3 regions of the Microbacterium sp. 1262 genome follow, and region 2 is predicted to be linked to each of the others. Evidence: predicted binding sites of a transcription regulator. Region 2 holds the regulator's gene; each other region holds the start of a gene.
What was found. The regulator LexA, encoded in region 2, represses DNA repair genes until DNA is damaged. The targets are predictions, from matches to a motif close to TCGAACANNTGTTCGA.
Positions count from the first base shown of each region.

Region 1: the regulator LexA is predicted to act here: its motif matches at 1,242-1,257, upstream of ABIC53_RS02145 (HNH endonuclease signature motif containing protein).
Region 3: the regulator LexA is predicted to act here: its motif matches at 4,318-4,333, upstream of ABIC53_RS11630 (Rv2578c family radical SAM protein).

Region 1 is NZ_JBEPKU010000001.1:451,711-462,239, reverse strand. It holds gene ABIC53_RS02150 (glycoside hydrolase family 27 protein) at 1-1,175, shown strand, start outside; gene ABIC53_RS02145 (HNH endonuclease signature motif containing protein) at 1,278-2,690, shown strand; gene ABIC53_RS02140 (Gfo/Idh/MocA family protein) at 2,834-3,922, opposite strand; gene ABIC53_RS02135 (ThuA domain-containing protein) at 3,919-4,698, opposite strand; gene ABIC53_RS02130 (carbohydrate ABC transporter permease) at 4,695-5,504, opposite strand; gene ABIC53_RS02125 (carbohydrate ABC transporter permease) at 5,606-6,577, opposite strand; gene ABIC53_RS02120 (ABC transporter substrate-binding protein) at 6,639-7,916, opposite strand; gene ABIC53_RS02115 (LacI family DNA-binding transcriptional regulator) at 8,176-9,177, shown strand; gene ABIC53_RS02110 (glycosyl hydrolase family 95 catalytic domain-containing protein) at 9,191-10,529, shown strand, end outside.
Region 2 is NZ_JBEPKU010000001.1:1,637,559-1,648,087, forward strand. It holds gene ABIC53_RS07850 (histidinol-phosphate transaminase) at 1-981, opposite strand, end outside; gene ABIC53_RS07855 (LysM peptidoglycan-binding domain-containing protein) at 1,053-1,412, opposite strand; gene lexA (transcriptional repressor LexA) at 1,669-2,334, shown strand; gene ABIC53_RS07865 (prolyl oligopeptidase family serine peptidase) at 2,436-4,364, shown strand; gene hflX (GTPase HflX) at 4,484-5,812, opposite strand; gene ABIC53_RS07875 (class I SAM-dependent methyltransferase) at 6,087-6,728, shown strand; gene dapF (diaminopimelate epimerase) at 6,761-7,630, opposite strand; gene ABIC53_RS07885 (GNAT family acetyltransferase) at 7,640-8,098, opposite strand; gene miaA (tRNA (adenosine(37)-N6)-dimethylallyltransferase MiaA) at 8,095-9,099, opposite strand; gene miaB (tRNA (N6-isopentenyl adenosine(37)-C2)-methylthiotransferase MiaB) at 9,096-10,529, opposite strand, start outside.
Region 3 is NZ_JBEPKU010000001.1:2,444,269-2,454,797, reverse strand. It holds gene ABIC53_RS11640 (efflux RND transporter permease subunit) at 1-308, shown strand, start outside; gene ABIC53_RS11635 (DEAD/DEAH box helicase) at 702-2,978, shown strand; gene ABIC53_RS11630 (Rv2578c family radical SAM protein) at 3,245-4,309, opposite strand; gene ABIC53_RS11625 (NUDIX hydrolase) at 4,617-5,201, shown strand; gene ABIC53_RS11620 (M15 family metallopeptidase) at 5,252-6,445, shown strand; gene ABIC53_RS11615 (ECF transporter S component) at 6,554-7,123, opposite strand; gene ABIC53_RS11610 (siderophore-interacting protein) at 7,120-8,031, opposite strand; gene ABIC53_RS11605 (energy-coupling factor transporter transmembrane component T) at 8,072-8,890, opposite strand; gene ABIC53_RS11600 (ABC transporter ATP-binding protein) at 8,887-10,529, opposite strand, start outside.

The sequences.
Region 1 (10,529 bases), 1.2 Mb from region 2:
ACCTGCTCGCGTTCGGCTGGGACACGATCGTCGTCGACATCCAGTGGTACGAACCCGATCCGGGGGCGCACGACTATCGCGAGGTCTCTCGGCCGCTGCTGGATGCCTGGGGCCGGCCGCTCCCCGCGCCGGGACGCTTCCCCTCCGCGGCGGACGGGAGCTTCCAGCCGCTCGCCGACCGCGTCCACGAACTCGGCCTGCGCTTCGGGGTGCACCTCATGCGGGGCGTCCCGCGCGCCGCAGCGGATGCGGCTCTGCCCGTCTCGGGCCGCCCCGACGCGACGTGCGACTCGATCGCCGACCGCTCGAACGTCTGCGTGTGGAACCCCGACAACTACGGCGTCGATATGACGGCACCCGGTGCGCAGGAGTACTACGACTCGGTCATGGCGCAACTGGCCGCCTGGGGCGTCGACTTCGTGAAGCTCGACGATGTGCTCTACCCGCCCGTCGAGACCGCCGAGATCGCAGCGATCTCGCGCGCAATCGATCGGTCGGGACGGGCGATGGTTCTGAGCCTGTCGCCCGGCAAGCGACTGTCGCTCGCGCACCTCGAGACGCTGCGCGAACACGGCCAGATGTGGCGGATCTCGGACGACTTCTGGGATGACTGGGCGCACGTGGTCGAACAGTTCCAGCGCGCCGCCCGCTGGGCGCCGTTCCAGCGGCGCGGTGCGTGGGCGGATGCCGACATGCTCCCTTTCGGACGCATCGGCGTGCGCGGACACGTCGGCGAAGACCGTCTCAGCCGCCTGTCGGTCGACGAGCAGCGCACCGTCATGACGCTGTGGAGCATGATGCGCTCACCGCTCATGATGGGCGGCCACCTGCCCGACACTCCGCCAGAGACGCTCGCGCTGCTGCGTAATCCCGGCGTCCTCGCGCTGCGCGACGGCGAGGAGTCGCGCGAGATCGTGCGCGACGGACATCTGGTCATTTGGAGCGCGCGCGTGGGCGCGCGCGAGTACCGTGCGGTGTTCTGGCTCGGCGACGATGAGCAGGAGCTCGTCGTCCACCTCGCCGACCTCGGGCTCGGGCTCGGGCTCGGGCTCGGGGACGTGGGGACGGCGGGTTCGTGCACGGATGTGTGGAGCGGGACGAGCGTCGAGGTCGCCGACGGACGCGTCACGCTGACGGTGCCGGCTCACGGCACACGGCTGCTCGTCTTCGGCTGACCGTCGGGAGGAGGAGCGGGCCGGCTGTGGAAAGGCACGGGCGATGTCGGAGGCCCGTGGCAACATTAGAACATGCATTCGAACGGCGAGCTTAGTGGCGGGATGGGCAGCGACGCTGATGTCGACGTCCTCGCTCAACTGGTCGCGGATGCGGAGGGGGCGGCGGATGCTGCGCGGTTGGCGCAGATTCGTGAGGTTCGGGTGCTCGCGGCAGCTGGCGTGCTGGCCGAGAAGCAGGCGGCTGGGGCGGCGGAGCGGGTCAAGGCGCGCGAGATGGCGCTGCGTGGCATCGCGGCGGAGCTCGCCGGGGTGTTCGTCGCGACCGACCGGACGTTGCAGCGGCGCATCGACGAGGCGCGAGACCTGGTGGAGAGCTATCCGGTGACGATGGCGGCGTGGGAGGACGGACGCATCGTCCGCGGCCACGTGCGGGTCATTCAGGAGACAGGATGCCTCGTGCCCGCGGAGGAACGGGCAGAGTTCGAACGGGTCGCGATCGAACGGTGCGAGGGCGAGACCCCGAACCGGGTGCGCGACGCGTTGCGGATGATCGCCGAGCGGATGCACCCGCGGTCGTTCACCGAGAGGCACGAGGAGGCCGCGGCCGGGCGGTGCGTGCGGGTGCAGGCCGGCGCCGATGGCATGTCGGACCTGATCGCGACTTTGCCGACGGTGATCGCCGACGGGATCGTCGACCGGCTGACCCGACAGGCGCGGGAGATCATCAACGCGCGGCAGCAGGCTGACGCCGCGGATGCGGATGTGGAGAGCGATGCTGAGAGCGCAGTGGGCGCCGGGTCATCGTTCGTCGACGACGCCCGCACGATCGACCAAGTCCGCGCCGACGTGTTCAGCGACCTCTTGCTCGCCGGGACGCCGGCCCTCGATCCCACCGCGAGCGGTGACGGCGACGGAACGCTCGGGGCGATCCGGGCACACGTGCAGGTTGCCGTGTCGGCGTTGACGCTGATGGGTCAGGACGAGGGGCCGGCCGATCTAGCCGGCCGCTCCCCCATCGATGCCGCGACCGCACGCGAGCTCGCGGGCAACGCGACCTCGTGGGACCGGCTGCTCACCGACCCCGTCACCGGAACCGTGCTCGAGTGCGACAGCTACCGCCCCACCGCCGCCATGGTGCGACTTATACGGGCGAGGGATCGGCACTGCCGGTTCCCCGGATGCCGGCAACCCGCCATCCGTTGCGAACTCGACCACACCATCGCCGCATCCGAGGGCGGGGGCACGCACGTGTGCAACCTCGCCAACCTCTGCAAGAGACACCACGACGTCAAACACCACACCCGATGGCATGTCCGACAACTCCCGGGTGGGCGGCTCGTGTGGACCTCACCTACCGGGCGGGTCTACCGCGCAGACGCACCCCCACCACTCGTCGCCTTCACCATCGACGAGCCAACCGATCGCCGAGGCGATCAAGCACCACCCGGAGCGTTTCCCCCACCACGATCACTGGGGCGACCCGACGCGCCTCGGGGGTCCGCTCCGCCGTTCTGACGGGATCGTCTTCGCCCTGAACCAGCCCACGGGAGGGGGTGGTTGCCGTGCCCGTCACACCGCGAGAGCGCCGTCCATCATGCCCGCGGCCGCCGGCCGCACCGCCGGAAGACGACACGCGTCTGCTCGCGTTCGGCTGACCGTCAGGACGCGCGGCGCGGGTCGATCCCGAGTCTGCCGACGGCGTCATCGAAGCCACCGACGCGAGCGAGCTCCGCGGCGCGCGCCGATGCCCGCTCGAACAGGTCGTCGAACCTGACCGGGGCGCCGGCGGCCGCGGACGCCACGGCAGCCTCGACCATGGCGAGGCTGCCGATGTTGCGCGTGATCTCGCCGGACGGCACCGGACCGCCGTCGAGGGCTGCGACGAACTCGGCGAGGGCGGCATCCAGCCCCTCGGCCCCGTCCGCCAGCACAGCAGCCTGCGCGCCGCCCTCACGTGGCTGGATCACGACGTCGGTCTCTCCGTCCCAGGCAGCGGATCCATGGGCAGCGTTTCCCCGCCAGTCGCCGTTCCACGAGGTCGTCAGACCGTCGGCGCACCAGCTGCCGGAGTACGAGAACCGGCGCCCATCGGCGAAGCGGAAGATCGCCTCGGCCGCGGCGGCGCCGCGATACCAGCTCCAGCTCGGCGAGAACTCCTCGCAGAAGACCGACACGGGTTCACTCGAGAGCAGGTACCGGGCTTGGTCGAACTGGTGGATCGCCATGTCCATGAGCAGCGGCGACGGCATCTCGTCTCGGAAACCTCCGAACCGGGGGTTCTGGAAGAAGCGGACGTCGAGCTGCTCGGCCCCGCCGAGGCTGGCCAGGGCGTCGCGGAACGCCCGGATCCCGCGGGAGTGCCGACGCGACTGACTCGTCGCCATCAGGGTCCCGGTCGACGCGCTGACGGCGGACAGCAGCAGCGCCTCGGCCACAGTCGGCGTCACCGGCTTCTCGCTCAGGACGGGAACACCCGCCCGCAGCGCCGCGGCGCTCACCTCGAGATGCGCCTGCGGGATCGTGACGTTGACGACCAGGTCGACGTCGAAGGCGTCGAGCGCATCATCGACCGAGCCGAAGCTCGGGACATCGAGTCCCCGCTCGACTGCCGCGGCCCGCGCGGCGTCGGCGACGATGTCGACGAGCCCGACGATCTCGAGATCAGGACGACGAGCGGCCGTGTCGATCCACGCCTTCCCCATCGCTCCCGCCCCGACGATGACGACACGACGGGCGCGCCCCGTCACGACTGCTCCTCGCCGTCCCACTCCCGCGGAACGTCCCACTCCCCCGTGCGATGCATCGCCAGACGGGCGGCGGCGCGGGGGCGGTCGTTCCGAGCCCATCGCGCCGCGTTCGCGAGGACGAGCTGGATCTCGGGCTGATGGTAGACGGGATAGTCCTGGTCACCCGGCGAGAAGTAGAACACCCGCCCGTGACCGCGGAAGAACGTCATGCCCGAGCGGAACACCTCGCCGCCCGAGAAGTTCGAGACGAAGACGAGCTCGTCCGGCTGCGGCACGTCGAAGAACTCGCCGTACATCTCCTGCTCGGGGATGACGATCGGCTGCGGCACGCCGGCGGCGATCGGATGCGACGGCGAGACCGTCCACACGAGCTCCCGGTCATGCGCCTGCCGCCAGCGCAGCGCGCAGGTCGTCCCCATGAGACGGATGAAGATCCTCGAGAAGTGCGCCGAATGCAGCGCCACGAAACCGAGCCCGCCGAGCACGTGCCGATGGACCCGCTCGACCACGACGTCGTCGACCTCGTCGTGCAGGAGGTGCCCCCACCAGAACAGCACATCCGTCTGCGCGAGGCGCTCCTCGCTCAGCCCGTGCTCCGGATCGTCGAGCGTCGCCGTCTCGACGACGGCAGCGTCGCCGAGCAGTCGCCGCAGGCCCGCGGCGATGGTCCCGTGCATCGTTTCGGGATAGAGGGCGCGCGGGATGTCGTGATGCTTCTCGTGATGGTTCTCGCCCCACACCAGCACGCGGATGGGGGTGGATGTCGTGCCCGTCACCCCTTGAACGCCCCGTCCATGATGCCCGCCACCATGCGGCGCCCGACGACGAAGAAGACGATGAGCAGCGGCAAGGTTGCCAGGAACGACCCGCCCATCGTCAGCGCCAGGTCGATCGACCGGTTCGCCTGCAGCTGCTTCAGGGCGATCTGCACCGTGAACAGCTCGGGCGACTTCAGCACGATGAACGGCCACATGAAGTCGTTCCACACCGAGGTGAACGTGATGAGGCCGAGCACGAAGGCCGCCGGCCGCACGACCGGGAACCCTATGCGCCAGAAGATCTGCCAGCTGTTCGCCCCGTCGATGCGGGCCGCGTGCATGAGCTCGTCGTTGAGGGTGGTCGCCATGTGCTGCCGCATCCAGAAGATGCCGAACGCGCTGGCGAGCCCCGGGACGATGATCGCCTGCAGGGTGTCGACCCAGTCCAGCCACGAGATGATCAGGTACTGCGGGATGACGCTCAGCTGAGCGGGCACCGTCATGGTGAGCAGCACGATGACGAAGAGCGCGTTGCGGCCCCGGAACTGCAGCTTCGCGAAGGCGAAACCGGCGAGCGCGCACAGCAGTGATGCGATGACGGCGATCGAGAGCGAGACGATCGCGCTGTTCAGCAACGACTGGAAGAACGGCACCGTGTCGAACACCTTCGTCGCGATGTCGAAGAAGTTGAGCCCCGGGTAGAAGCGCGGCGGGATCGAGGTGACCGCGGAGGCACCCACCGACGCGATCACGAACATGTAGTACAGCGGGAAGACGCTGATCACGACCGCGATCCCGAGCAGCACGTAGACCGGCCAGGGCACGCGGCCGACGCGCCCGCCTCCGCGCCGCGCACGCTTGCGGGGCGCGCTCAGCGCGGTTGGATCGAGGGGACACGGCACAGCTGTGTCGACGGCGTCGGACATCATCGGGCCTTTCGGGTGCGGGTGGTCAGGAAGAAGTTGATCGCCGAGACCACGACGACCACGACGAAGAGGGCGACACCGATCGCCGAACCGTAGCCGAACTCGAACTGGCCGAAGCCCTGCTCGTAGAGGAACAGCGCGAGGGTCTGACACTGTCGCCCGCCGCCGCAGGTCAGCCCCGACTCGGGAGCCACCAGCAGGGGCTCCGTGAAGATCTGCAGCCCGCCGATGGTCGACATGATGACGGTGAAGATGATGATGGGCCGCAGCGACGGGATCGTCAGGTGGATGAACTGCTGCCAGCCGGACGCGCCGTCGACCGAGGCCGCTTCGTACATTTCGCGCGGGAGCGCCTGCAGCCCGGCGAGGTAGAGCAGCGTGTTGTATCCGAACCATCGCCACATCACCATCGACGAGATGACGATCCACGAGCCGACCTGAGACGACAGGAAGTTCACCGCCGGGATGCCGAAGAGGTCGAGCACCCAATTGATGAGCCCGAAGTTCTTGTCGAAGATCTGAGCGAAGACGAGGGCGGTCGCGGCGACCGAGGTGATGTAGGGCACCAGCAGCGCCATGCGGAAGAAGTTCGCCATCTTGAGGGTGGCGTGGTTCAGCAGGTGCGCGAGGCCGAGCGCCAGCAGCAGCTGCGGGATCGTGGAGATGAGGAAGATCCCGAAGGTGTTCACGAACGCGTTCCAGAACCGGGAGTCCTGGACGAGCCGCTCGAAGTTCGCCAGACCGACGAACGTCTGCTCCCCGATCGGGTTCCAGTCGAATAAGGCCACGTAGAACGTGAACAGCAGGGGGAACAGCCCGAAGATCAGGAAGATCACGAAGAACGGGGCGATGTAGATGTACGGCGCGATGCGCTCCGCGAGCGGCTGGCGGATGGCGCGTCTCGGCGGACGCTCGCGCCGAGCGGTCTTCTTGTCGATGGTGATGGCGGTGGCGGTGACTGTCGCGGTCATGATGCGTCCTCGATGAGGGTGGTGGCCCGCCCACGGGCGGACCACCACCGAGCGGGTAAGGTCAACCGCCGATCGCGGCCCGGGCGCTGTCGACGCCGGTCTGCCACGCGTCGCGCGGCGCGACGTTGCCCGCTTCCATGTCGACGAGGGCATTGAGCAGCGCCGCCCCGATCGCGCTCGTGTCCGGCCCGTTGTGGAAGGACTGGAACTGCAGCACCGAGTTGCTGATGACCTCGCCGATCCGGGAGTCCCCGAAGAAGGGATCGGTGTAGCCGGTCACCTCGCTGCTCTCGAGAGCGCTCTTGGCCGCCGGGAACGTGCCGGTGCGGGCGAAGTGCGCCGTTTGTCCTTCCGGCGAGAGCATCGTCTCGATGTACTTCCACGCGGCCTGCGGGTTCTTCGCGCGGGCGGGGATCGCGATGACGCTGCCACCCCAGTTGCCGCCGACGCCGGGGATCGCGGCGACTCGCCAGAGCCCCTCGGTGTCGGGAGCGTCGTTCTTGTAGCCGGACAGCATCCAGGAGGGCGCAGTGCTGACCGCGAACGCGCCGTTCGCCTTGCCCGGAGCCCAGCCCGACGACCAGGCGGCGATGCCGGCGCTGATGCCCGCCTCGTAGGTGCGCACCGCGACGTCGAACGCCTCCTCCACCTGCGGGTTGGTGTCGAAGATGAGCTCGCCGTCCGGTGTGTAGTACTTCTCGGTGACCTGGTTCACGGTCGAGAAGAAGACGCTCGTCTCGACGTTGTCGACGAAGGGCTCTCCGGTCGCGGCCGTGTACTTCTTGCCCATCTCGATGAAGCCGTCCCACGTCGACCACATCTCGGCGACCTCGTCCGGGTCGGTCGGCAGTCCTGCCGCCTCGAAGAGGTCTGCGCGGTAGGCGAAGCCGAGCCCGCCGATGTCGGTCGGGATGCCGATGATCGAGCCATCCTCACCCGTCGCCTCGGCGATGGCCCAGTCGAGGTAGCCCTCGCCGATGTCGTCGCCGCCCAGCGTGCGGAGGTCGATGAAGTTCCCGGGGTTCTCGATGAATTTCGGCAACTCGTCGTTCTGGATCATGACGAGGTCGGGGACGCGTCCGCCGGCCAGGGCCGCGGTGAGCGCGGTCGCCGTCTCGGCGGTGCTGCCGACCTCCGACAGCTTCACCTTCGCGTCCGGGTTCTGCTCGAGGTACTGGTTGACGGAGTCCTGCTGCCCGATTCCCGTGAACGACCAGAACTCGAACTCGGCGTTCGGGTCGTCTGACCCGCCGCCCGATCCACCGGACGTGCACGCGGTCATCGCGATCGCGACGACGCCGAGAGCTGCGACGGGCAGGGCCAGTCTGCGACGATTCACAACTGCTCCTCTTCTTTGGGGACATGTGATGTGCGCGGGGCGATCAGAGACCCCACTGAGAGATCGTTCTCTCATGCCGGGAAACAGTATCCCGAGATCGAACAGCTGGCAAGCCGCGGCATCCGCCAGTTTCGTCACACGCACTGCAAGACCGGGACCATGAACGGATGGGTTGCGCGCAGCGGCTGCTGTCGTGCGAAGATCATCGCGTCAGAGAACGATCTTTCGCTCGCTGAACCCGACCTAGGAAGAGGGAGCCATGTCTCGACCGACCATCGTCGACGTCGCCCGCGCGGCCGGCGTCTCACGCGCTACGGCAGCGCGCGTCCTGGCTGGAGCAACGAACGTCGACCCGGCGATGGCGGCCGCCGTCGGCCGCGAGGCCGCGCGCCTGGGCTACGAGACGAACTTCGCCGCGCGCGTGCTGCGCGGCGGGCGCGCCGGCGCGATCGGACTCGTCATCGCCTTCGACGAGCTCGGCGGGCTGAGCGGCACGTTCTTCACCGCGGTCATGAAGGGCGCAGCCAAGGGCCTCTCTGCCGGCGAGGTGCAACCGGTCCTGCTTCCCGCCGATCACGAGGACCTCGATCGCATCCCGCGGTTCCTGCGATCTGGAGCACTCGATGGCGCCATCGTCGTGCTCCAGCACGAGATCACCCACCTCGTCGACCGGCTCGCCGACTCGCCGGTGCCCATCGCGTGGGTAGGCCGCCCACGCGGCGAGATCGGCCCCGACCCGATCGTGATCGACTCGGACAACTACGGCGGCGGGGTCCTCGCCGCACGGGCGCTCGTCGAGCACGGGCGCCGCAACATCGGCATCATCACGGGCCCCCTCGACATGGAGCAGGCGCGCGAGCGCACCCGCGGATGGACCGACGAGCTCGCGCGCCACGGCATCGAGCCCGGACCCATCGTCCACGGCGACTTCACCCTCGACAGCGGCACGGCGGCGATGGCCCGGCTGCTGCAGCGCGTCCCGGCCCTCGACGGGGTGTTCGCCTGTTCCGACCTCATGGCTGCAGGCGCCATGCGCGTGCTGCAAGCGGCCGGTAGGCGTGTGCCCACCGACGTCTCGCTCGTCGGCTTCGACGACATCCTGCTCGCCGCAGCGAACGACCCCCCGCTGACCACCGTGCGCCAACCGCTCGAGGAGATGGGCCGTGCTGCCGCCGACACGCTTCTGGGCGCGATTCGCGGGGACGACGTCGAGCGTGTGCAGGTGCTGCCCACCTCGCTCGTGCACCGGGAATCGCTGTGACCTCGAAGCGCTCGTGAAAGCCGGCCCGGATCTGGTCTTCCGCAGCGCGGAGCCCGCCGAGTCGTGGGAGCACGGCGTCATCGTCGGAAGCGGTCGTGTCGGCGCCGTCGTCCACGGACCCGGCGACGAGCTGCGCATCTCGATGGCCCACGAGAGGTTCTTCCTGCCCGCGAACCCGCGGCCACCGGCACCCCGGCTGCATCCCGCCCTGCCGCGGTTGCGGGCGGCCCTCGGGAGCGGCAACCCGGCGCTGGCCGCCGAGATCTTCGACGCCGCGCTGACCGACGCCGGGTTCGCCGAGCTCGTCTGGACCGACCCGCTCGCGCTGTGCGGCTCGCTGACGGTGGCAACCTCGGGCGGATGCTCGACCGAGGCGCGCGAGATCGACCTCGTCCGCGGCGTGGCGAGCGTGGCCTGGCGCGACGAGTCCGACGCGTCCCATCGGGTCAGCGTCGTCGCCCCGCGCGCGAGCGACACGATCGAGCTCGCCCTCGAAGCCGACGCCGACACCGAGATGCGGATCCGCCTGGCACTCGCTCCCGTCGACGACACCCCCGCCGCGTCGTTCGCCCCCGATTACACCGGAACCGTCACGGGGCGCCTGCGCGCGGGCGACACCGGATGCCTCGAGATCGTCGACGTCGCCGGTCGACTCCTCGCCACCGTGACCGCGGCGATCCCCGAGCCGGGCGTCGCCTGGCGGGAGGATGCGGACGCGCTCGAGGCTCGCGTGCTCGTACCCGCGAGGGTGAGGCGGACGGTGCGCGTCGATCTGTCGGTCGTGGGGCAGCCGTTCGCTCCCGCGCGCGCTGCCGACTGGGAGGACCGACTCCGCTCGCAGGAGCGCGATCACGGCTCCCTGGTCACCTCATCGCTGCTCGACCTCGACGTCGCACCCGGCGTGGGCACGGCGACGACCGGCGAGCTGTGGCGGGACGCCCGATCGGGAAGCGCCGACGCCGTCCGTCGCGCGATCGAGATCGCCTATGTTTCGGGCCGGTCGAACATCATCTCGTCGGCCGGAGAGCTGCCGCCGACCCTCCAGGGCGTCTGGCAGGGCACCTGGAGGCCGGCATGGTCGGCCGACTACACGATGAACGGCAACGTGCAGAACGGGGCCCTCGCCGGCGTGGGCGTGACGGGAACACCCGAGCTCGCGCTCTCGCTCCTCGGGCTCGTCCTTCCGCACCTCGACGACTACCGGGAGAATGCGCGGCGGATCTACGGCGCCGACGGGATGCTGCTCCCCTCGCGCATGTCGACGCACGGCATCGCCAACCATGTCGACCGCGCCTACCCGCACGTCTTCTGGGCCGGCGCCGGCCCCTGGGTCCTCCGGATCGCGGCCGACG
Region 2 (10,529 bases):
GAGGATGCCGCGATCGTAGAGCGCCTGCCAGGTGGCGCGCGGGTCGTCGACCCCGTCGAACAGGACGAAGTTCGTCCAGCTCTCGTAGGCGTGGTACCCGAGGGCATCGAGCGTCGCCGACATCCGATCGCGCTGCGCGACGATCTCGTCCACCATCCGGAGCATCGTCGACGAGTGCGACAGCGCGGCTGTCGCGGCCGCCTGCGTGAGGGCGCTGAGGTGGTACGGCAGGCGGACGAGACGCAGAGCGTCGATGAGGGTCGCGTCGGCGGCGAGATAGCCGACGCGCGCACCGGCGAAGGCGAACGCCTTGCTCATCGTGCGCGAGACGACCAGGCGCTCCCGCTCGCCGAGCAGCGTCAGCGCGGAGGGGCTCTCGCGCGGCGCGAACTCCTGATAGGCCTCGTCGACGATCACGATTCCGTCGGTGGCGTCGTACACCGCCTCGATGACGTCGAGACCGAGCGGCGTGCCGGTCGGGTTGTTGGGCGCGCAGAGGAAGACGACGTCGGGGCGCAGTTCGGAGACTTGTGCCGCGGCGGAGGCCGGGTCGAGCGTGAAGTCGGGGCCGCGCGTGCCCGCGACGTACTGCGCGCCGGTGGCTCGCGTCAGCAGCGGGTACATCGAGTACGTGGGGCCGAAGCCCATGGCGGTACGCCCCGGGCCGCCGAAGGCCTGGAGCAGGTGCTGCAGCACCTCGTTCGATCCGTTCGCGGCCCAGATGCGATCGGGGGTGAGGCCGTGACCGAGGTACTCGGCGAAGGACTCGCGGAGGTGCGTGAACTCGCGGTCGGGATAGCGGTTGACGTCGCGCAGGGCACGGGCGACGGCATCCAGGATGTCGTCTGCGACCTCTTCGGGAACGGGATGCGTGTTCTCGTTGACGTTCAGCGCGACCGGAAGCGGCGCCTGCGGGGCGCCGTACGGGGTGAGGCCTCGCAGATCGTCTCTGAGGGGCAGATCATCCAGACTCGGGCTCATCCCACCCATGCTAGGCCGCGTCCGAGTCCGGCGTGGCCGCACCCCAGCTTCTGCGCCGAAGACGGCGGGCTTCAGCTCGCGGCGTCGTACTCGGCGGGGATGGCGAGTGTCTGGCCTGCCTCGAGCTGACCAGAGCCGAGGGCGTTCAGCCGGATGATGGCGTCGACAACGTCACGGGGGTCGGCGGCCGGCGCCACCTCTTCAGCGATCGACCAGAGCGATTCGCCCGACATGACGGTCACCGTCGTGAACGACCCCTCGGGCGCGCCCGCCTCGTTGGACGCGAGTGCTCCCCCGCCGGAGAGCACGGCAGCGGTGACGGCGACGACGGCGGGAAGCGCGGCGATCGCTGCGATGACGCGGCGTCCACGGCGCGTCAGGCGCAGACGGGTGCGGGGGGCCGGTGCGAAGCGGGCATCGATCGTGGTCATGACATCTCCTCGGGAGCGGTAGGAAGATTCGCTCCCGCCTCTCGGCCGGGAGAGACGGGTGCGAACTTCGGTTCCGAACGTATCTTCGATATTGTGTGGTGTCAACCACCCACCGAAATCGGAGACCGATCGAAGAGACACGCGGAGCGTTCCGTGATGTCGCTGTCGGATCGGGCTACCTTTTCGACAGCGAGAGCCCACCACGAACCTCCGACATCGGGTCGGGGACGGGGCGCGACGACAGGAGACCGGCGGTATGAGCGAGAAGCCGCAGACGCGACGACGCAAGAATCTGAGCGATAAGCAGCTCGCGATCCTCGAGGTGATCCAGCACGCGATCGCCCGCAACGGCTACCCGCCGAGCATGCGCGAGATCGGCGACGCCGTCGGCCTCAAGTCGCTGTCGAGCGTCACCCACCAGCTGAACCAGCTCGAGCTGAGCGGATACCTCCGCCGCGACCCCGGCAAGACCCGCGCGATGGAGGTCCTCATCGACCTCCCCGGCACGGCCGGCGAGAACCCCGCCGACGCCGCGCCCGCCCTCGGCGACGCCGCCCTCGTGCCGCTCGTGGGCCGCATCGCGGCGGGCGTCCCGATCACCGCCGACCAGCAGGTCGAGGAGATCTTCCCCCTGCCGCGTCAGCTCGTCGGCAAGGGCGAGCTGTTCATGCTCAAGGTCGTCGGCGACTCCATGATCGACGCCGCCATCTGCGACGGCGACTGGGTCGTCGTGCGGGCACAGGCGACCGCCGACAACGGCGAGATCGTCGCGGCCATGCTCGACGGCGAGGCCACCGTCAAGACGCTCCGTCAGCGCGACGGCCACACCTGGCTCCTCCCCCGCAACTCGGCGTTCGAGCCGATCCTCGGCGATGACGCCACCATCCTCGGCAAGGTCGTCGCCGTCCTCCGCACGGTCTGACCTCGCCGCACCGACGGAACTGCGGGAGGGGATGCCGCGACTCGGCGGCATCCCCTCCCGTCGTCCGGCACGACCCGGATCCGCTCGCGTAGCGTGGCGGTATGTCGCAGCAGCAACTCCCGTACGGTTCTTGGCCCTCCCCCCTGACCGCCTCGTGGGCCAGCGCGTCCTCGTTGCGCCTCGACGGCGCGCGCTTCGTCGGGGATGAGATCTGGTGGGGCGAATCCCTTCCCGATGAGGCCGGTCGCGTCGCCGTCATGCGCCGCCGCCGCGACGATTCTGTGGAGGTCGTCCTCCCCGCGCCCGGGAACGCGCGATCGCGTGTGCACGAGTATGGCGGCGGCGCCTGGACGGCGTCCGACGACGGCGAGCTGTTCTTCGTCGACAAGTCGGACCAGCGCATTCGACGCCTCCGCCCGGGCGGCGAGCCCGAGGCGCTCACCCCAGAGGAGAGCGGCACCCACTACGGCGGTCTCCGCTGGCAGCACGGCGCGCTTCTCGCGGTGCGCGAGCGCGAGCACCCGGGGCGCACTCCCGAACGACACATCGTGCGGATCGACGGCGCGAGCAGCGATGAGAACGCCGCGAGCGGCGACGAAGCGGGAGTGACGGAGCTCGCCGGGGGCAGCGACTTCGTGGCTCAGCCGGCACTGTCACCCGACGGATCACAGCTCGCGTGGGTGGCGTGGGATCACCCGGACATGCCCTGGGACCGCACCCGCATCCGTGTCATCGAGCTCGACGCCCCGGATCGTGTCCGCGAGGTGGCCGGCGGCAGCACGGCCGCGCTGCAGCCGGAATGGGCATCGGACGGCCAGCTGTTGCTGCTCGACGAGCCGAGGGGGCGCTGGAACCTCCATCGCGTCGACCCCGCGACCGGCGCGGCACCCGTCGCGGTCTCCCCCGCCGACGCCGACACGGGTGGAGGCCTATGGGTCCTCGGCACCCGGTGGTACGCGCCGCTCGACGACGGCCGCGTCGTGGCCGTCCGCACGCACGGCTCGGACCAGCTCGTGATCGTCGACCGCGACGGCGGCGCGATCCCGCTCCCCTTCCCCGCCACCGCTCGACTGCAGATCGAGGACGTCCGCGGCAGCCGCGCCCTCGTGAGCGGCGCCATGCCCGGGGCGAGCGGGCTCTGGCTGGTCGATCTCGACAGCGGCGAGACGACAGCGGTGCGCGGCGGTACCCCCGATATCGACGAGGCATGGATCCCCCATGCCCGTCAGATCACCACCGAGGGTCCCCACGGCCCGGTGCACGCCTTCGCCTATCCGCCGACGAACCCCGATGTCACGGCGCCGACCGACGAGCTGCCGCCGTACCTCGTCTGGGTGCACGGCGGGCCGACGTCGCACGTGGGCGGCACCGCCGACGCCAAGGCGGCCTACTTCACCAGCCGAGGCATCGGCGTGCTCGACGTGAACTACGGCGGGTCGACCGGGTACGGCCGGTCGTACCGTGAACGGCTGAAGGGCCAGTGGGGCGTCGTCGACGTCGATGATGTCGCGGCGGCGGCACGCGGCCTCGCCGCCGACGGACTCGCCGATGCGTCACGGCTCGCGATCGAGGGCGGGTCGGCCGGTGGCTGGACCGTGTTGGCGGCGCTCGTCGGCACGGACGTGTTCGGCGCGGGCGTCTCGCGCTACGGCGTCGGCGATGCCCGCGCCCTCGCGGCCGAGACCCACGACTTCGAGGCGCGCTACCTCGACGGCCTGATCGGTCCCCTTCCCGAAGCGGAGCACGTGTACATCGAGCGCTCGCCGCTGAGCCACGCCGAGGGGTTCCGCGTGCCGCTGCTGCTTCTCCAGGGCGACGAGGACGCGGTCGTGCCGCCGGCGCAGGCCGAGGCCATCCGCGACGCACTCGTCGCGCAGGGCGTGCCCCACGCCTATGTCCTGTACGCGGGCGAGGGGCACGGGTTCCGACGGACCGAGACGATCGTGAACGCTCTGGAGAGCGAGCTGGCGTTCCTCGGTCAGGTGTTCGGTTTCGACACGCCCGGCGTCGCGCCGATCGAGCTCGACTGAGCCCGGCGACCGCCTGGCGCTGATACGCCTGTCAGGCCGGCGGTGCTGTTGAGGCCTTCCGCATCCGCGGCGGGCTCACCAGCACCGCCGAGCCTGCAGGTGTATCGCCGACCGCGGGCTCAGACGGCGTAGGGCGCGAGCTCAGCCGCGAGACGCTCGGAGACGTGCGCGTGCACGGCCGTGCCGTCCTCCTCGTGCGAGGTGGCGACGATGTGGCCGCTCTCGTGCACGGCCGAGATCAGGTCGCCACGGTCGTACGGCACGAGAGCGCGCACCTCCACCGCCGGCAGCGGCAGCGCATCCTCGATCGCGGCGCGCAACTCGTCGATGCCCTCACCCGTGCGCGACGACACGAAGTGGGCCGTCGGCTCGAGCCCGCGCAGCAGCAGCCGCGCATCGTCGTCGACGAGGTCGGCCTTGTTGAAGACGACGAGCTCGCGGGTGGCGCGAGCGCCCACGTCGCCCATCACGTCGCGGACGGTCGCGAGCTGCGCGGCGGGGTCGGGATGCGAGCCGTCGACGACGTGGACGATGACGTCCGCGCCCGAGACCTCCTCGAGCGTGGACCGGAACGCCTCGACGAGCTGGTGCGGGAGATTGCGGACGAAGCCGACGGTGTCGGTGAGCGTGAACACGCGCCCGTCGGCGGCCTCGGCCCGACGCACCGTGGCATCCAGCGTCGCGAACAGAGCGTTCTCGACCAGGACACCCGCGCTCGTCAGCCGGTTCAGCAGACTCGACTTGCCGGCGTTGGTGTAACCGGCGATCGCCACCGAGGGGATCGTGTTGCGCCGACGCTCGGCGCGCTTCGCCTCGCGCGACGGCGCGAACTCGCGGATCTGCTTGCGCAGCTGCGCCATGCGGGTGCGGATGCGGCGCCGATCGAGCTCGATCTTCGTCTCACCGGGACCGCGCGAGCCCATGCCCGCACCGCCCGCGCCGACCTGGCCACCGGCCTGGCGGCTCATCGACTCGCCCCATCCGCGCAGACGCGGCAGGAGGTACTCGAGCTGTGCGAGCTCGACCTGGGCCTTGCCCTCACGACTCTTGGCGTGCTGGCTGAAGATGTCGAGGATGACCGTGGTGCGGTCGATGACCTTGACCTTCGCGACATCCTCCAGGGCGCGCCGCTGGCTCGGTGCCAGCTCGGTGTCGGCGATCACGGTGTCGGCACCGACGGCGGCGACGAGGTCGCGCAGCTCGGCTGCCTTGCCGCGTCCGATGTAGGTGGCGGGGTCAGGATGCGGTCGCCGCTGCAGAACGCCGTCGAGCACGACCGCACCGGCGGTCTCGGCCAGGGCCGCGAGCTCGCGCAGCGAGTTCTCCGCGTCCTCGTGCGACCCCTGGGGATACACGCCGACGAGCACGACGTTCTCGAGTCGCAGCTGTCGGTACTCGACCTCGGTGACGTCCTCGAGCTCTGTGGACAGACCGGGGACACGGCGCAGCGCCGCGCGCTCCTCGCGATCCCACTGGTCGCCGTCGGTGTCTCCGTACGACACCGTCGACTCATCCTGCAGCGCCTGCGCGCCGCCGAAGACGCGGATCGACGAGCGCGTCTCCGCGCTCGCGAGCACGCGATCGACCGGGTCCACCGCGATGTCGCCGTCGCCGTCGGGGGTGGTGATATGCGTCATAACTCTCTTCCCGGGATGCCCGTGCCCGGGCATCCGTGAATTCTAGTCTCCCGCCGGTACGTCCGGCTCCGATACGCTCGGATGCATGGGGAGCGATCATTACTTCAGCGCGTCCCCGTCCAGCGAACAGAACCTCCGCCGTATCCGCGTGACCCTCGCGGGTCACGCCGTCGAGGTCACGACCGCGGGCGGGGTGTTCAGCCCTGACCACGTGGATTCGGGTACAGGGGTTCTTCTGGCCAATACTCCCCCGGCACCGTCCGGTGGGGATTTCCTCGACCTCGGCTGCGGCTGGGGGCCGATCTCGCTGTCGCTGGCTCTGGAGTCGCCTCACGCCACGGTGTGGGCCGTCGATGTCAACGAACGGGCCCTCGACCTGGTGCGACGCAACGCCGCTGATCTGGGACTCAGTAACATCAACGCCGTCCTGCCCGACGATGTTCCCGACGACGTCGTATTCCGGACCATCCGCTCCAACCCGCCGATCCGCGTGGGCAAGAACGAGCTCCACGGGATGCTGCAGCGCTGGATACCCCGTCTGGCTGAACGCAGCGACGCGTGGCTCGTCGTGCAGCGCAACCTCGGTTCGGATTCCCTCCAGCGCTGGCTGGCCGCGACGTTCGACGACGGCTACGGCGTCTCGCGCGCCGCGACCGGACGCGGATTCCGCGTGCTTCGGGTGCGCCGGCACGGCACTCCCCCGACGGGCGCGATCGAACTGCCCTGACCACGAGCCGTCCGGAAACCGCGGCGCTCGGATCAGTCGGCGAGGGTGACCTGCCCCGAGAAGACCAGCGTCGCGGGGCCCGAGAGCAGCACGTGCTCGCCATCGGCCTGCCGCACGATGCGCACGCCCAGCGTTCCGCCCGGCACGTCGACGGTCCAGCGGTCGGGTGCCGCAGCCCCGGCCCAGTGACGCACGGCCAGAGCGGATGCCGCGACCCCGGTGCCGCACGACAGGGTCTCTCCCACGCCGCGCTCGTGGACGCGCATCCGGATGGCCCCGACACCGTTCTGAACGAGCGGCTCGGCCGGAACGACGAACTCGACGTTCGCGCCGGCGGACGGACGAGGCTCGAGGGTGGGCTGTACCGTCAGGTCGAGGCCCTCGAGTTCATCCTCCCCGGCGAGCGCCACGACGACGTGGGGGTTGCCGACGTCGATCCCCTGCCCGGGGCGGGCGACGCCGAGCCCGCGTGCGCGGACGAGAACGTCGCCGTCTTCGGCCCGCCAGGTTCCGAGGTCGACCTCGAAGCCGTTGTCGACCCGGGTGATCGTCTTCACTCCGGCACGCGTGCCGATGCGGAGGCCGGCATCGATCGAGGCGAGGCCGGCGTCGGCGAGGTAGCGCGCGAAGACCCGCGTTCCGTTGCCGCACATCTCGGCCTTCGAGCCGTCGGCGTTGCGGTAGTCCATGAACCACTCAGCGCCGGCGGCAGCGGCATCCGCCCCCTCGGGGATCGCGGCCGAGCGGACGACTCGCAGCAGCCCGTCGGCGCCGATGCCGACATGGCGATCGCAGAGCGCTGCGATCTGCGCGTCGCTCAGGTCGAGGTCGCCGTCCGGGTCGGCCAGGATCACGAAGTCGTTGCCGGTGCCGTGCCCCTTGGTGAACGCGAGAGTCGCCATGAGCCCAGCTTAGGCGGGGCCGCCCGGGCCATCGACGACGAGGCGCTTGCCCGCGGACCACACGGTGAACGGCTCGTAGCCGAGCTCGTCGTAGAAGCCGCGCACCGCCTCGTTCTCAGGCCGCACCATGAGCTGCACCTTCGGACACCCCATGGCCTCGAGCAGGCGCTCGGACTCGGTGACGAGCAGGCGCCCGATGCCGAGCCCCCGGTGAGACCGAGCCGAGGCGAGGTAGTAGAGCCAGCCGCGGTGTCCGTCGTAGCCGGCCATCACGGTGCCGACGACGGCTTCAGCCGTCCCGTCGACAGGCTGATCGACGGCCACGAGGAAGAGTTCGGGCTGCAGGGTGAGTTTCCGCCTGATGTCGGCACGCGGGTCGTTCCAGGGACGGGTGAGACCGGCCTCGTGCCAGAGCCGGATGACGGCTTCTTCATCGGCGAGCGCGAATGCGCGCACGGTGATGCTCACTGTTCCTCCCGTTCCGACCGGGGCACTGCCTCGCCCGGTCCGGCCACCGCCCCGATGAGGGACGCCGCGTCGACCTCGCGGGCGTCGACCCACCGCACGTTGTCATAGCGCTTGAACCACGAGACCTGCCGGCGCGCATAACGCCGCGTGAGGGCCTGCGTCTCGGCGATGGCCTCGTCCTCGCTCAGGTCGCCGCGCAGCTGCGCGAGTGCCTGCGCGTAGCCGATCGCCCGGCCCGCCGTCACACCGCGTTCGAGGCCCTGCCGTCGCAGCGCCTCGACCTCGTCGAGCAGCCCGGCAGCCCACATCCGTTCCACACGCACGTCGAGCAACGGGACGAGCTCGTCGCGCGGTACCGCCGTGCCGATGATCCGCGTCCGCGGCATCCAGAGCACCGGCGCCTCGGGCAGGGCTCCGCCATGCGTCTGTCCACCCGATGCCAGCACCTCGAGCGCGCGCACGATGCGGCGGCCGTTCCGCGGGTCGATGCGATCGGCCGCCTCCGGGTCGGCCGCGCGCAGGCGCGCGAACAGATGTCCGGCACCGTGTCGCTCGAGTTCGTCCTCGAGAATCGCGCGCAGCCCCTCGTCGCGCGGCGGGAAGCGGAAGTCGAACAGGACGCTCGACGCATACAGCCCGGAACCGCCGACGAGGATCGCGTCGGCTCCGCGGCCGTGGATCGCCGAGATGGCGCGACGCGCGACTTCCTGGTACCACGCGACCGCGGCCTCCTCGGTGACGGCGAGCGCATCGAAGAGGTGGTGCGGGATGCCGCGGCGCTCGGTCTCGGGGAGCTTCGCCGTCCCGATGTCCATGCCGCGGTACAGCTGCATCGCGTCGACGTTGACGACCTCGGCCGGGCGGCCGCGTGCGGCGAGCGCTGCGGCGAGGTCGAGGGAGAGACCCGTTTTGCCGGTGCCCGTCGCCCCGACGACGGCCCACAGGATCGGCGCTCCGGCAGCCTCGCTGCCACCGGCGCCCGGGCCCGAAGCTGTCGTCACACGCCGACGCGCAGGGACGGCAGCCCCAGCGAGACGGAGCGCGGACCGCCATCCGACGAGGCCGGAGCCGGCACGCCGCACGACTCGGCCAGCGAACGGTCCCACGCGTCGCCGGCTCGGGTACGGCGGACGCGCAGCGGCGAGCCGTCCGTGCTGTCGGCCAGCAGGTGGAAGGGGGCTGCGTGCGTCACCGTCACCGTCACGACATCCCCCGGTCGCGGGGTATCGGAGCCCTCCGGCACCTCGAAGTGCACGAGGCGGTTGTCTTCTGCGCGCCCCGTGAGCCGGTGCGTCTCGGCGCCCTTCTTGCCTTCGGCCGACGAGACCAGCACCTGGACCTCACGGCCGAGCTGCTTCTGGTTCTCCTCGAGCGCGATGCGGTCCTGCAGCGCGACGAGGCGCTCGTAGCGCTCCTGCACGACGGCCTTGGGCACCTGGTCGGGCATCGTCGCGGCGGGTGTGCCCTCGCGGATCGAGTACTGGAAGGTGAATGCGCTCGCGAACCGGGACTGCTCGACCACCCGCAGGGTGTCTTCGAAATCGGCGTCGGTCTCGCCGGGGAACCCGACGATGATGTCGGTCGAGATCGCCGCGTGCGGGATGCGCTCGCGCACGCGGTCGAGGATCCCCAGGAATCTCGAGCTGCGGTACGACCGGCGCATCGCCTTCAGGATGCTGTCGGAGCCCGATTGCAGCGGCATGTGCAGCTGCGGCATGACTGCCGGCGTCTCGGCCATGGCGTCGATGACGTCGTCGGTGAACGCCGCCGGATGCGGACTCGTGAAACGGATGCGCTCGAGGCCGGGGATCTCCCCCGCTGCGCGCAGGAGCTTGCCGAACGCCTGTCGGTCGCCGAACTCGACACCGTAGCTGTTCACGTTCTGGCCGAGGAGGGTGACCTCGATCGCCCCGTCGTCGACCAGCAGACGGATCTCGTTCAGGATGTCGCCGGGACGGCGGTCCTTCTCCTTGCCGCGCAGGTGCGGCACGATGCAGAACGTGCACGTGTTGTTGCAGCCGACCGAGATCGACACCCAGCCGCTGCAGACCGAGTCGCGCTTCGTCGGGAGAGTCGAGGGGAAGGTCTCGAGCGATTCGAGGATCTCGAGCTCGGCCTCGCCGTTGTGCCGCGCTCGCTCGAGCAGGCCCGGGAGGGCCCCCATGTTGTGCGTCCCGAAGACGACGTCGACCCACGGCGCCTTCTGCTGGACGGCCGCCTGGTCCATCTGCGCGAGGCATCCGCCGACGGCGATCTGCATACCGTCGTGCTTGTCTTTGCGCGATTTCAGATGCCCGAGGGTGCCGTAGAGCTTGCCGGCCGCGTTGTCGCGCACCGCGCAGGTGTTGATGACGATGACGTCGGCCTCGGTGCCGGGATCAGCCGGGAGGTATCCGGCGCTCTCGAGCGAACCCGACAGGCGCTCGGAGTC
Region 3 (10,529 bases), 810 kb from region 2:
ATGCTGGTTCGACAGCCGGTTCCGCGGGAGACGGGGTGTCTGCGGCGCCGATGACTCGGCGCGAGCGGCGCCTCGCGGAGGCGGCCACAGCCGAGCCGACCCACCTCGTCGTGCCGGTGGACGGTTCACCCGATGCGCCCACGCACCTGGTCATCCCGGTCGCGCCTGATGACCACGAGGTCGGCGACGCCCATGCTGATGCTGGAGGGCCGGTGGATTCTGGTGAACCGGAGGCCGGGTCGTCCCGTCGACAGGTTCAGCGCATTCCCGGGCCTTCTCGCGGACCCCGTCGCCGCCGCCTGGCCTGATCGCGGCACGCGCCGGGCTCGCGGCGGGCTCGCGCCGGGCTGCCGGCTTGCCGCGATGCAAGGGATTGCCCGCGACGCGCCGTGGCCGGGAGCGAGGCGCCGGGGTGTTGCGCCGGAACCCTTGCATCGCAGCACGCGTTGCCCCCGCCCCGGCCCTCGAGCCCGGGCCTCGGCGCCGCGGCGGGCGATTTCTCAGGCGGATGCCGTATCGTGGGCGGGTCGGCTCTGGGCAGCGCGTGATCGCGACAGGTTTTGTGAGTCCATGGGGCCGATGGTGAGCGCCGATCGGCGCGCATGACCATCATGTGAATGGCCCCCGGCCGACGGATGTCCGGGTTTGCCCGCGTGCGCGCGGGCGCTGTTCTCGTGCAGAGAACCCAGAAGGACACACCCATGCCCAAGAACAAGAAGCCGGCCGGCGGCCGCGCGCAGAACTTCGAGCCCCGCTACGGCAAGAAGACGTCGTACCAGGACGCGAAGCGTCGCCCCGGCCAGTCCTCGGCCGGAACCCCCGGCAGCAAGAGCCCCGGTCACCGCGGCTACCGTGCCGAGAGCGAAGACACCGGTCGCAAGAACCGCTGGTCCTCGCAGGACCGTGCGGGTCGTGACGAAGCGCGCGGCATCCGCTCGCAGGCCCGCGACGACCGCGGCGGACGCGACGACCGCGGCGGACGCGACGACCGCGGTCAGCGCGAGCAGCGCGGGTACGGGAACGACCGCCGATCGGATGCCGGCGGCCGGCGCCCCTACGAAGCGCAGCCCCGCGACGATCGCCGCACCTTCGGTGATGCGCGTCCCTCCTTCCGTGACGACCGTCCGCGTCGTGACTTCGGTGACCGTCCGAACCGTGACGACCGTCCGCGTCGTGACTTCGGCGACCGCCCGAACCGTGACGACCGTCCGCGTCGGGATGACCGTCCGGCGCGTTCGTTCGATGACCGGCCGCGTCGGGACTTCGGCGACCGGCCCCGCCGCGACGACCGCCCCGCGCGTTCGTTCGATGACCGTCCCCGTCGTGACTTCGGCGACCGCCCGAACCGTGACGACCGTCCGCGTCGTGACTTCTCGGACCGTCCGCGTCGTGACGACCGTCCGGCGCGTTCGTTCGATGACCGGCCTCGTCGTGACTTCGGCGACCGCCCGAACCGCGATGACCGTCCGCGTCGCGACTTCTCGGACCGTCCGCGTCGCGATGACCGCCCGGCGCGTTCGTTCGATGACCGCCCTCGTCGTGATTTCGGCGACCGTCCGAACCGCGATGACCGTCCGAACCGCGATGACCGTCCGCGTCGCGACTTCTCGGACCGTCCGCGTCGCGATGACCGCCCGGCGCGTTCGTTCGATGACCGCCCGCGCCGTGACTTCGCCGACCGTCCGAACCGTTCGGACTGGAACGCCGAGACGAAGTCGAAGGCCCACCAGGACCACGTCGACACCGTCCACGAGCGCCTGCAGGCGGAGGCCGTGGATGCGGCATCCGTCGCCCAGTCGTCGTTCGCCGACCTCGGCCTCGGTGACAACATCGTCCGTCAGCTCGACGCCCTGGGTGCGGCATCCCCGTTCCCGATCCAGGCGGCCACCATTCCGCCGATCCTCGAGGGCAAGGACGTCCTCGCCCGCGGCCGCACCGGCTCGGGCAAGACCATCGCGTTCGGCGCTCCGCTCGTCGAGTCGATCCTGCGCAGCCAGGCCGGCAAGGGTCGCGAGTTCGGGCGTTCACCCAAGGCGCTGATCCTCGCTCCGACGCGCGAGCTCGCGCTGCAGATCGACCGCACCGTCCAGGCGATCGCGCGCAGCGTCGGGCTCTTCACGACGCAGATCTACGGCGGAGTGCCGCAGGCGCGTCAGGTCGGTGCGCTCAAGAAGGGCGTCGACATCATCATCGGCACCCCCGGCCGCATCGAAGACCTGCAGAACCAGGGAAAGCTCGACCTCTCCGAGGTGGGGATCGTCGTGCTCGACGAGGCCGACCACATGAGCGAGCTCGGGTTCCTCGAGCCCATGCAGCGCATCCTCCGCCTCGTGCAGGACGGCGCGCAGAAGCTGCTGTTCTCGGCGACGCTCGACCGCGAGGTCGCCGCTCTGGTCGACGAGTTCCTCGTCGAGCCGGCCGTCTACGAGGTCGCGGGCGAGAGCCAGGACACCTCGACGATCGATCACCGTGTGCTCGTCCTCGACCACCGTGACAAGGCCGAGATCCTCAACTCCCTCGTCGACCGCGACGGCAAGACGCTCGTCTTCGCGCGTACCCGTGCCTACACCGAGATGCTCGCCGAGCAGTTCGAGGATGCCGGGATCGCCGCGGTCGCGCTCCACGGCGACCTCAACCAGGGCAAGCGCACGCGCAACCTGCAGCGCCTGACCGACGGCAAGGTGCGGGTGCTGGTCGCGACGGATGTCGCAGCCCGCGGCATCCACGTCGACGACATCGACCTGGTCATCCAGGCCGACGCTCCCGACGAGTACAAGACCTACCTGCACCGCGCAGGGCGCACCGGCCGCGCCGGTCGCTCGGGCGCGGTCGTCACTCTCATCACGCGTCAGCGTCGCCGTCGCATGACCGAGATGCTCGAGCGTGCCGAGATCGACGCCCCCTTCGACGATGTCCGCCCCGGCGACGACATCCTCGAGGAGGTCTCGGGTCGACAGCTCGCGAACGTCGACGCCTGAGCCGACGCCGCTCTGACGCCCCGCCGCACGCTGCGACCCGACGGTCGTGGCGTTCGGCGGGGCGCTTCCGTTGGCGGGGCGCTCGCGGTTCGCCGTGCCGTGCGCGGGCTGAGGGCCCTGAGAGGCTGAGCGGTGGGAGCCGGCCGCGCGTTGAGCCTGATCTCGGGACCATACCCCGGCAGCGCGCGAGAGTGTCCCGGCTCGCACTCCCGGCTCCGGTTCGCAGCGCCCCGGGCCGCGAAACTCGGGCCACTGTGCTGCTTGCGTCAGAAGAGCGTGGGAACGGATGCCGCTGCAGCGGCGCGGCCGCGCGAAGTCGTGACCACCGGTCCGGGGCGGAATCGTCGCGTGGCGGGCTGGGCCTCTTCCTCTTCGAGCCCTCCCCGAAGGCGATGCCGCGCGAGCAGAGGTCGAACGCGCGCCGCGAGCATGCGCCGGTAGCCCTGCGGTGCCTGCACCGAGGCCCCGGGGTACAGACCGCGGTACATCGGCACGAGGTCGGGGCGTTCGCGCGCGAGCCACTGCTGGAACCAGGGTTTGACGCCCGGTCGCAGGTGCATCGCGCCGTAGACGACGCGGGCGGCGCCGGCATCCGCGATCCGGCTCAGGGCATCGTCGAGCACCTCGGTCGAATCGGTGAGGTGCGGCACGATCGGCATCAGGAACACCGTCACCCGGAACCCCGCGGCGCTTGCCGCTCGCACCGTGTCGAGGCGAGCGGCGAATGTCGGCGCGCCGGGTTCGAGCAGCTGCCGCAGCGGCTCGTCGAGTACCGCGATCGACATCGCGAGGTCGATGGGCACCGAACGTGCCGCCTCGGCCAGCAGCGGTAGGTCACGGCGCAGCAGGGTGCCTTTCGTCAGCATCGAGAACGGCGTGCCGCTGTCGACCAGCGCCGTGATGATGCCGGGCATCAGCCGATAGCGGCCCTCCGCACGCTGGTAGGGGTCGGTGTTCGTGCCGAGAGCCACCTGCTCGCGCGCCCAGGTCGGTTTCGAGAGCTCGCGGCGCAGTACGTCGGCGACGTTCAGCTTGACGACGATCTGCGAGTCGAAGTCGGCTCCCGCGTCCATGTCGAGGTACTCGTGCGTGCCGCGGGCAAAGCAGTAGACGCAGGCGTGCGTGCATCCCCGATAGGGATTGACCGTCCAGTCGAAGGGCATCGCCGATGGGCCCGGGACCCGGTTGAGCGCCGAGCGCGACATGACCTCGTGGAAGGTAACTCCTGCGAACTCGGGCGTCGTCACCGAGCGCACGAGGCCGTTGAGTGTCTCGAGGCCGGGCAGCGCAGCGGCATCCGCCACGCCCATCTGCTGCCCCTGCCATCGCATGAGAAGATTCGAACAGAAATTCGAAGTGTTGTCAAACATAAAAGCGCGAACCCTCGTATGCTCGGGTGCCGGTGAGGTGACAGGCAGATCGTTTCACCGGGGATCGAGGACGCTGCGAGCGGATGGGGGAGCGCGCTGTGACATTGACGTCAGCTGGGGAGAGGGTGAGATACGCCGGGGTAGCCGACGTGGTCGGTTTCTGCCAGCCGGATCGCACCCGCCCGCCGACGACGAGGGTGCGCCCCCGGCTCGTCCGAATGGATGAAATCCGCCGCGCTGTCGGTGCCGGTGTGAACGGTGCCGCACGATGACGATCATCGATCGAACCGCGTCGTACGCCAAACAGTTCACCGTCAGCGGCTACGTGCTCAATCCCGCAGAGGACCGAATCCTCCTCATCCATCACAAGAAGCTCGCGAAGTGGCTTCCACCGGGCGGTCATGTCGACGAGGATGAGACGCCCCAGGCGGCGGTCGTGAGAGAAGTGTTCGAGGAGACCGGCGTGGCAGCCGTGCTGCGCCCGCACGCGGGCGTCGACCTCGCCGCGGACGGTCGCACCGAAGCTCAGCTCGACCTCCCGATCAGCATGAGCTATCAGCTCATCCCCGAGCGCCCCGGCGAACCCGCGCACATCCATATGGACATGGCCTTCGTGTTGCACACTTCGGAGCGCGGCGCCCTGTCGCCCGCGGCCGGAGAGGTCCACGACGCGGGCTGGTTCTCGAGCATCGAGATCGACGAGCTCGACGCGTTCCCCTCCGTGAAGGTGATCGCGCGAGAGTTGCTCGCTCCGGCGGCTGCGGAAGGGCGCGCGGGCAGCGTGAGCCCGGGGGCATCGCCCGCCGGACCCGATGCCGTGTTCGGCGAGGGGACCAGCCCGGGTCGCGGGTGAACCGCGCTGCGAACGGGAACTCAACCGGACCCGCAGGGCAGAATGGGGTCGTGGTGCACCCGACCGAGCCCGAGACGCGTCGCTCGCGACGCGAGCGATCGGCGGAGGCGCGCCCTCTCCCCTCGCGGCGCGAGCTGCGTGAGCGGGCCGGCGCTTCCGGTTCCGCGGCGAGCGGTGCTGGTGGCGAGGTCGCCTCGGCTTCGTCGGCGGAGGGCCGATCACCGGATGCCGCCGCCCTGTCGGCATCCGTGCGTCTGCCGGCATCCGTCTACGTCCGCCGTCGCGCCGTCGCGGCCACGGCTGCACTCGCGCTCGTCGGCCTCGTCGTCGCCGGTACCGCCGGCTTCACGTCGGCACTCAGCGGACCGGATGAGGCTCCCGTCGACCCCGTCGCCGCGCTCGTCGGTGACGCCGCGGCGGGCGCGCCCAACGCCTCGTCCATTCCTGCGCCCGCGCAGTCCGGCGATGCTGCCGCCGCCCAGCCGGCCGACGACGCGACGACGGATGCCGCGGCCGCGGGCGACATCTGCGGTGATCCCGGATTCCAGCAGGCGCTCGCGTCGGGCTCTGACGCCGACGTCATCGCCGCGGCCGGGGGAGCCGAGCCTTTCCGGGCCGCGATCGCGGGCGGTGCGGCCCCGTGCATCGATCTGCACACGGCCGGCCGCACGTGGGTCGTCGTGAACAAGCTGAACGCGCTCGATCCGATCGACTACTGGCCCGAGCCGCAGGCGCGCGCCGAGGGCGTCGAGCGAACCAGCGGGGGGCACATGCGTGCGGACGTCGCGGCGGCCCTCTCGCAGCTCGCGGCCGCCGCGCAGGCTGAGGGCGCGGGCACGATCGGAGTGAACAGCGGGTTCCGCTCGTACGACTTCCAGGTGTCGACGTACCGCAACTACGTCGGTCAGCTCGGCCAGAGCAGCGCCGACCTCACGAGCGCCCGCCCCGGGCACAGCGAGCATCAGACGGGCCTCGCCGTCGATGTGGTCGCATGCGATGGAGGGTGCGGGGCGATCGAAGAGTTCGGCGGCACGGCGCAGTCGGACTGGGTCGCCGCCAACGCGCATCGCTTCGGGTTCATCATCCGCTACCCCGACGGCTTCACCGAGACGACCGGGTACGAGTACGAGCCCTGGCACCTGCGGTACATCGGCCCTGACCTCGCCGCGCTCTACGCCGAGGGCGGCTACCGCACTCTCGAAGACTTCTTCGGGATGCCGCCCGCCCCGACCTACGCCGACTGACCCCGCCCGGCGCCCGCGCCCGCCCGTCGACTCGCCAGGTTCTGCGGATGCCGCACCCCCCCGCATCCGCATCCTCTGGCGAGTCGACGGAGAGGGGGGAGAGGGGGGTCAGGCGGGCGTGCGGCGGCGGGCGAGGGTCGCGACGCCCGCGGCACGCAGGCGATCGCCGATCAGGATGCCGAGCCACGTCGCTCCGACGCAGCTGGCGATGCAAAGGGCGACGAACCCGATCAGCACGGGCGCGGTCATGCTCCACAGATCGAACGACTGCGCTGCGAACACGGGATACGTCGCGCCGATGACCGCGGCGCCTGCATAGTGCATCCAGGTGTTCCAGCGCCGGTAGAGCGTCGCGAGGAACGGCAGTTCGGGGAAGAACGACCAGTAGAGCATCGTCGCGACCGATCCGATCGTGAAGAACGGCGCAAGCACGAGTCCTGAGATCAGCCCCACGAGCAGCCCCGCTCCCGGGCGTTGCAGCAGCCTGAGGGCGATGACCGCGGGCAGAACCCACAGCCCGGCGATCGCCACCGTCGCGAACGGCACCGTGAGGAACAGGGTCGTCGACGCGACCCACGCAGGCGCGAGCAACGCGGTCGCCGCGACGCCGATCGCGGCGCACGTCAACAGGTATGCCGTCGAGACACGCGCGGCGCGCGATCGGGGTGCCGCGGTCATGCTCGCATCTCCCGCTCCGTCGTGGCTCGGCGTTCATCATCTGGTGCGTGCTCGGATGCCGCTTGGGGCTTGGGGGTCGGCGAGCTCGCGCCCTCGCGCCAGTACCCGACGAAGCTGATCTGTTCCTTCGGGATGCCGTGGTCGGCGACGAGCATACGCCGGGCGGTGGTCGGCAGCGACTGCTCGCCGACGACGAACGCGTGGAGGGGCTGCGCGGGCAATGCGCCCGGTGCCAATCCGCTCAGCGCTGCGAGGGCGGCTGACCCCGGCTTCGCGTCGGGCGCCCGGACGAGCCACCGGACCTCGACCCCCGGAGGTGCATCGATCTCGAGCACGTCGTCGCTCGACGGGGCCTCGATGAACGCGGTTCCGGATGCCGTTGCCGGCAGCGAAGCGCAGATGGAGGCGACGGCCGGTGCCCCCGTCTCGTCGGCGACGAGGAGCACATGATCGATGCCTCGCTCGGGGTTGAAGCGCAGCCCCTCGTCGATGATGACGACGCTCTCTCCCTCGTGGGCCTGCGACGCCCAGCGGGAGGCGGGTCCGGCGGTCGGCCCCGAGCCGTGCAGCACGAAGTCGACGTCGATCTCGGCACCGCCCGCCGGCCCCGCCGGCCGGTACGCCCGCACCGAGTAGTTGCGCATGACCGGCCGTTCGCCCTCGGGGATGCGGAGGTACTTCAGGTAGCCGAACAGCTTGTTGGCCTTGGCCGGGATGCGGTCGAGGGCCTCATCGCCGCCGAGCGGCAGGAAAAGGCGGAACCACTGGTCGTAGCCCAGCGGTACGAACCGGTCGATGTCGCCGCGCCCCAAGGTGACCCGCATCCAGTGCGGGGCGAGGCGCTCTGCACGCAGCACCTCCAGACGCACCAGACCGGGCGTCATGGGCTTCACGATGTTGCGGGTCATGCGCAGCATCCTTTCCAGGCTCGACGGGGTGCGGTCGGCATCAGGGGGTCCAGGGGAAGAGGGCGATGAGGATCGCGGCCGACACGAGCCAGAAGAGCGCGACGAAGGCGACATCGCGCCGCCGGAACGGCACCAGGTGCCGCTCGGTGCGGTCGCGATGGGCCCCGAAGGCGCGCGCGTCCATCGCGAGCGCGACCCGCTCGGCATGGCGGATGGCGCCGGCCAGCAGCGGAACGACGTAACCGCCCCACCGTGCGATCGCCGAGAACGGTCCCCGCCCGCCATGGGCGCCGCGTACGCGGTGGGCCTGTCGGATGAGGTCGAGCTCGTAGCCGAACCGCGGCACGAACCGGAACGCGGCGAGCGCCGTGTAGCCGACGCGGTAGGGGACGCGCAGCTGCTGGACGGTCGCCCGCACGAGGTCCGGCCCCGTTGTGGTGAGCCCCGCGATGAACGCCAGCGCGGCGATCGCGCCGAGCCGCAACCCGGTCGCCATCCCGGTCTCCAACGCCCCCGCGTGCAGACTCCAGGCGCCGAGCTGAAGCAGCACCGGGGTGTCGGCCACCCGCGCCGCATCGACCCACAGCGACATCCCGGCTCCCACCATCAGGATGCCGATCGGCACGGCGACCGCGAGCAGGAGAACGGTACGCAGCGTCCAACGCGCTCCGACGATGAGCACGCCGTACGCGAGTGCGAGCAGAGCGAGCGGCGTGACGAGATCGCGCGTGAAGATGAGAGCGACCATCGCGGGGACGGGGGCCGCGAGCTTCGCCAGCGGGTTGAGCCGGAACAGCAGCCGACGGGAGGGCGGCGCGGCCGCGTAGGGATCGAGCGCGATGCTCGCCGTCGCGCTCATCGATCGCTCCCCGGCAGATCGCGGAGGCGGGCGATGCCCGACAGCTCGGGGTACCCGTCGAGCCCGTGCAGGGCGCGGCGCAGCGGCGGCATCCGCAGGGCGGCGGAGCGCAGCAGCTCGTCGTCGCCGAGGATGTCGGCGGTCGCTCCGTCGGCGACGATGCGGCCATCTCCGACGACGACGCAGCGCTGGGCGTACTCGCTCACCAGCTGCATGTCGTGGGTGACGACGAGGATCGTCGTGCCGTCGCGGTTGAGGTCGCGCAGCACGTGCAGCAGCTCGTCGGCGCGGGCGCGGTCCTGGCCGAACGTCGGCTCGTCGAGGGCGAGCACGGGTGCGCCGGCGATGAGGGCCGTGCCGACCGACAGTCGGCGCTTCTGACCGCCGGAGAGCAGGAACGGATGCCGGTCGGCGTGCGCCTCGAGGCCGAAGCGGCGCAGCATCCCGTCGACGCGCTCACGCACCTCGTCCTCGGGCGTCCGCTGGCGGCGCAGGCCGTGGGCGAGCTCGTCGAAGACCGTGGGTGCGACGAACTGGTGCTCGGGGTTCTGGAAGACGAACCCGACGCGCTCGGCGACCGCACGAGGGTCCGCCCGACTCGGGTCGAGCCCGCCCACGTCGATGCGCCCGCGCGGACCGCGGACGACGCCGGCGATCGCCTGGATGAGGCTCGTCTTGCCCGCGCCGTTCGCGCCGACGATCGCGACGAACTCGCCGGTCGCGACCTCGAGGTCCACGTCGTGGAGCACTGTCGTCCGACCTCGACGCAGCGTCAGATCGCGCACCGAGACCGCCGGCGTCGGCGCGTGCGCCTGCGCCTGCGCCGGAGAATCGCGCGAAACTCGGACCGAATCGGAGGTTGCCCCCGACGATGCCGCGATTCTCCGATTCTCGCTACCGGATGCCGCGGCCTCGAGCCCCGCGCGCAGCTCGTCCGGCGTCAGGGGGAGTGGGTCGAGCGGATAGCCCGCTTCGCGCAGCCGCAGCGCCGCGATGGTCGACACCGGCAGCCACACGCCGATCGCGTGCAGCTCGGCCGCCCGTTCGCGCAGCACCGCGTCGATCGGACCGTCGGCGATGGTGCGACCGCCATGGTCGAGCACGACGACACGGTCGGTGAAGCCGATCGCCGCGTCGAGATTGTGCTCGACGAGCAGGATCGCCCGGTCGCCCGCGGCAGCGATCTCGCCCAGGGCGGCGTAGACGTCTTCGATGCCCTCGGGGTCGAGGTTCGCGGTGGGCTCGTCGAGCACGAGCAGGGGCGACTCCATCGCGAGCGCGCACGCGATCGCGAGGCGCTGGCGTCCGCCGCCCGAGAGGCGGTCGGGGTTCTCGTGCCGCCGGTCCCAGAGCCCCATCCGGCGCAGCGCCCGCTCGCTCCGCGCGAGGACATCGTCGACGGGCAGCCGCAGGTTCTCGGGGCCGAAGGCCACCTCGTCGAGCAGGGTGCCGGTGACCAGCTGCGCGTCGGGGTCCTGGAAGACCATGCCGACGCGCGTGGTGAGCCGGGGGATCGGGGTGGCCGCGGCATCCTCGCCCGACACGAGCACCGTGCCCTCGGTCGTCGCCGGGATCGACTGCGGGATCAGCCCGTTGAGCGTCAGTGCGACCGTCGACTTGCCCGAACCGCTCGGCCCGA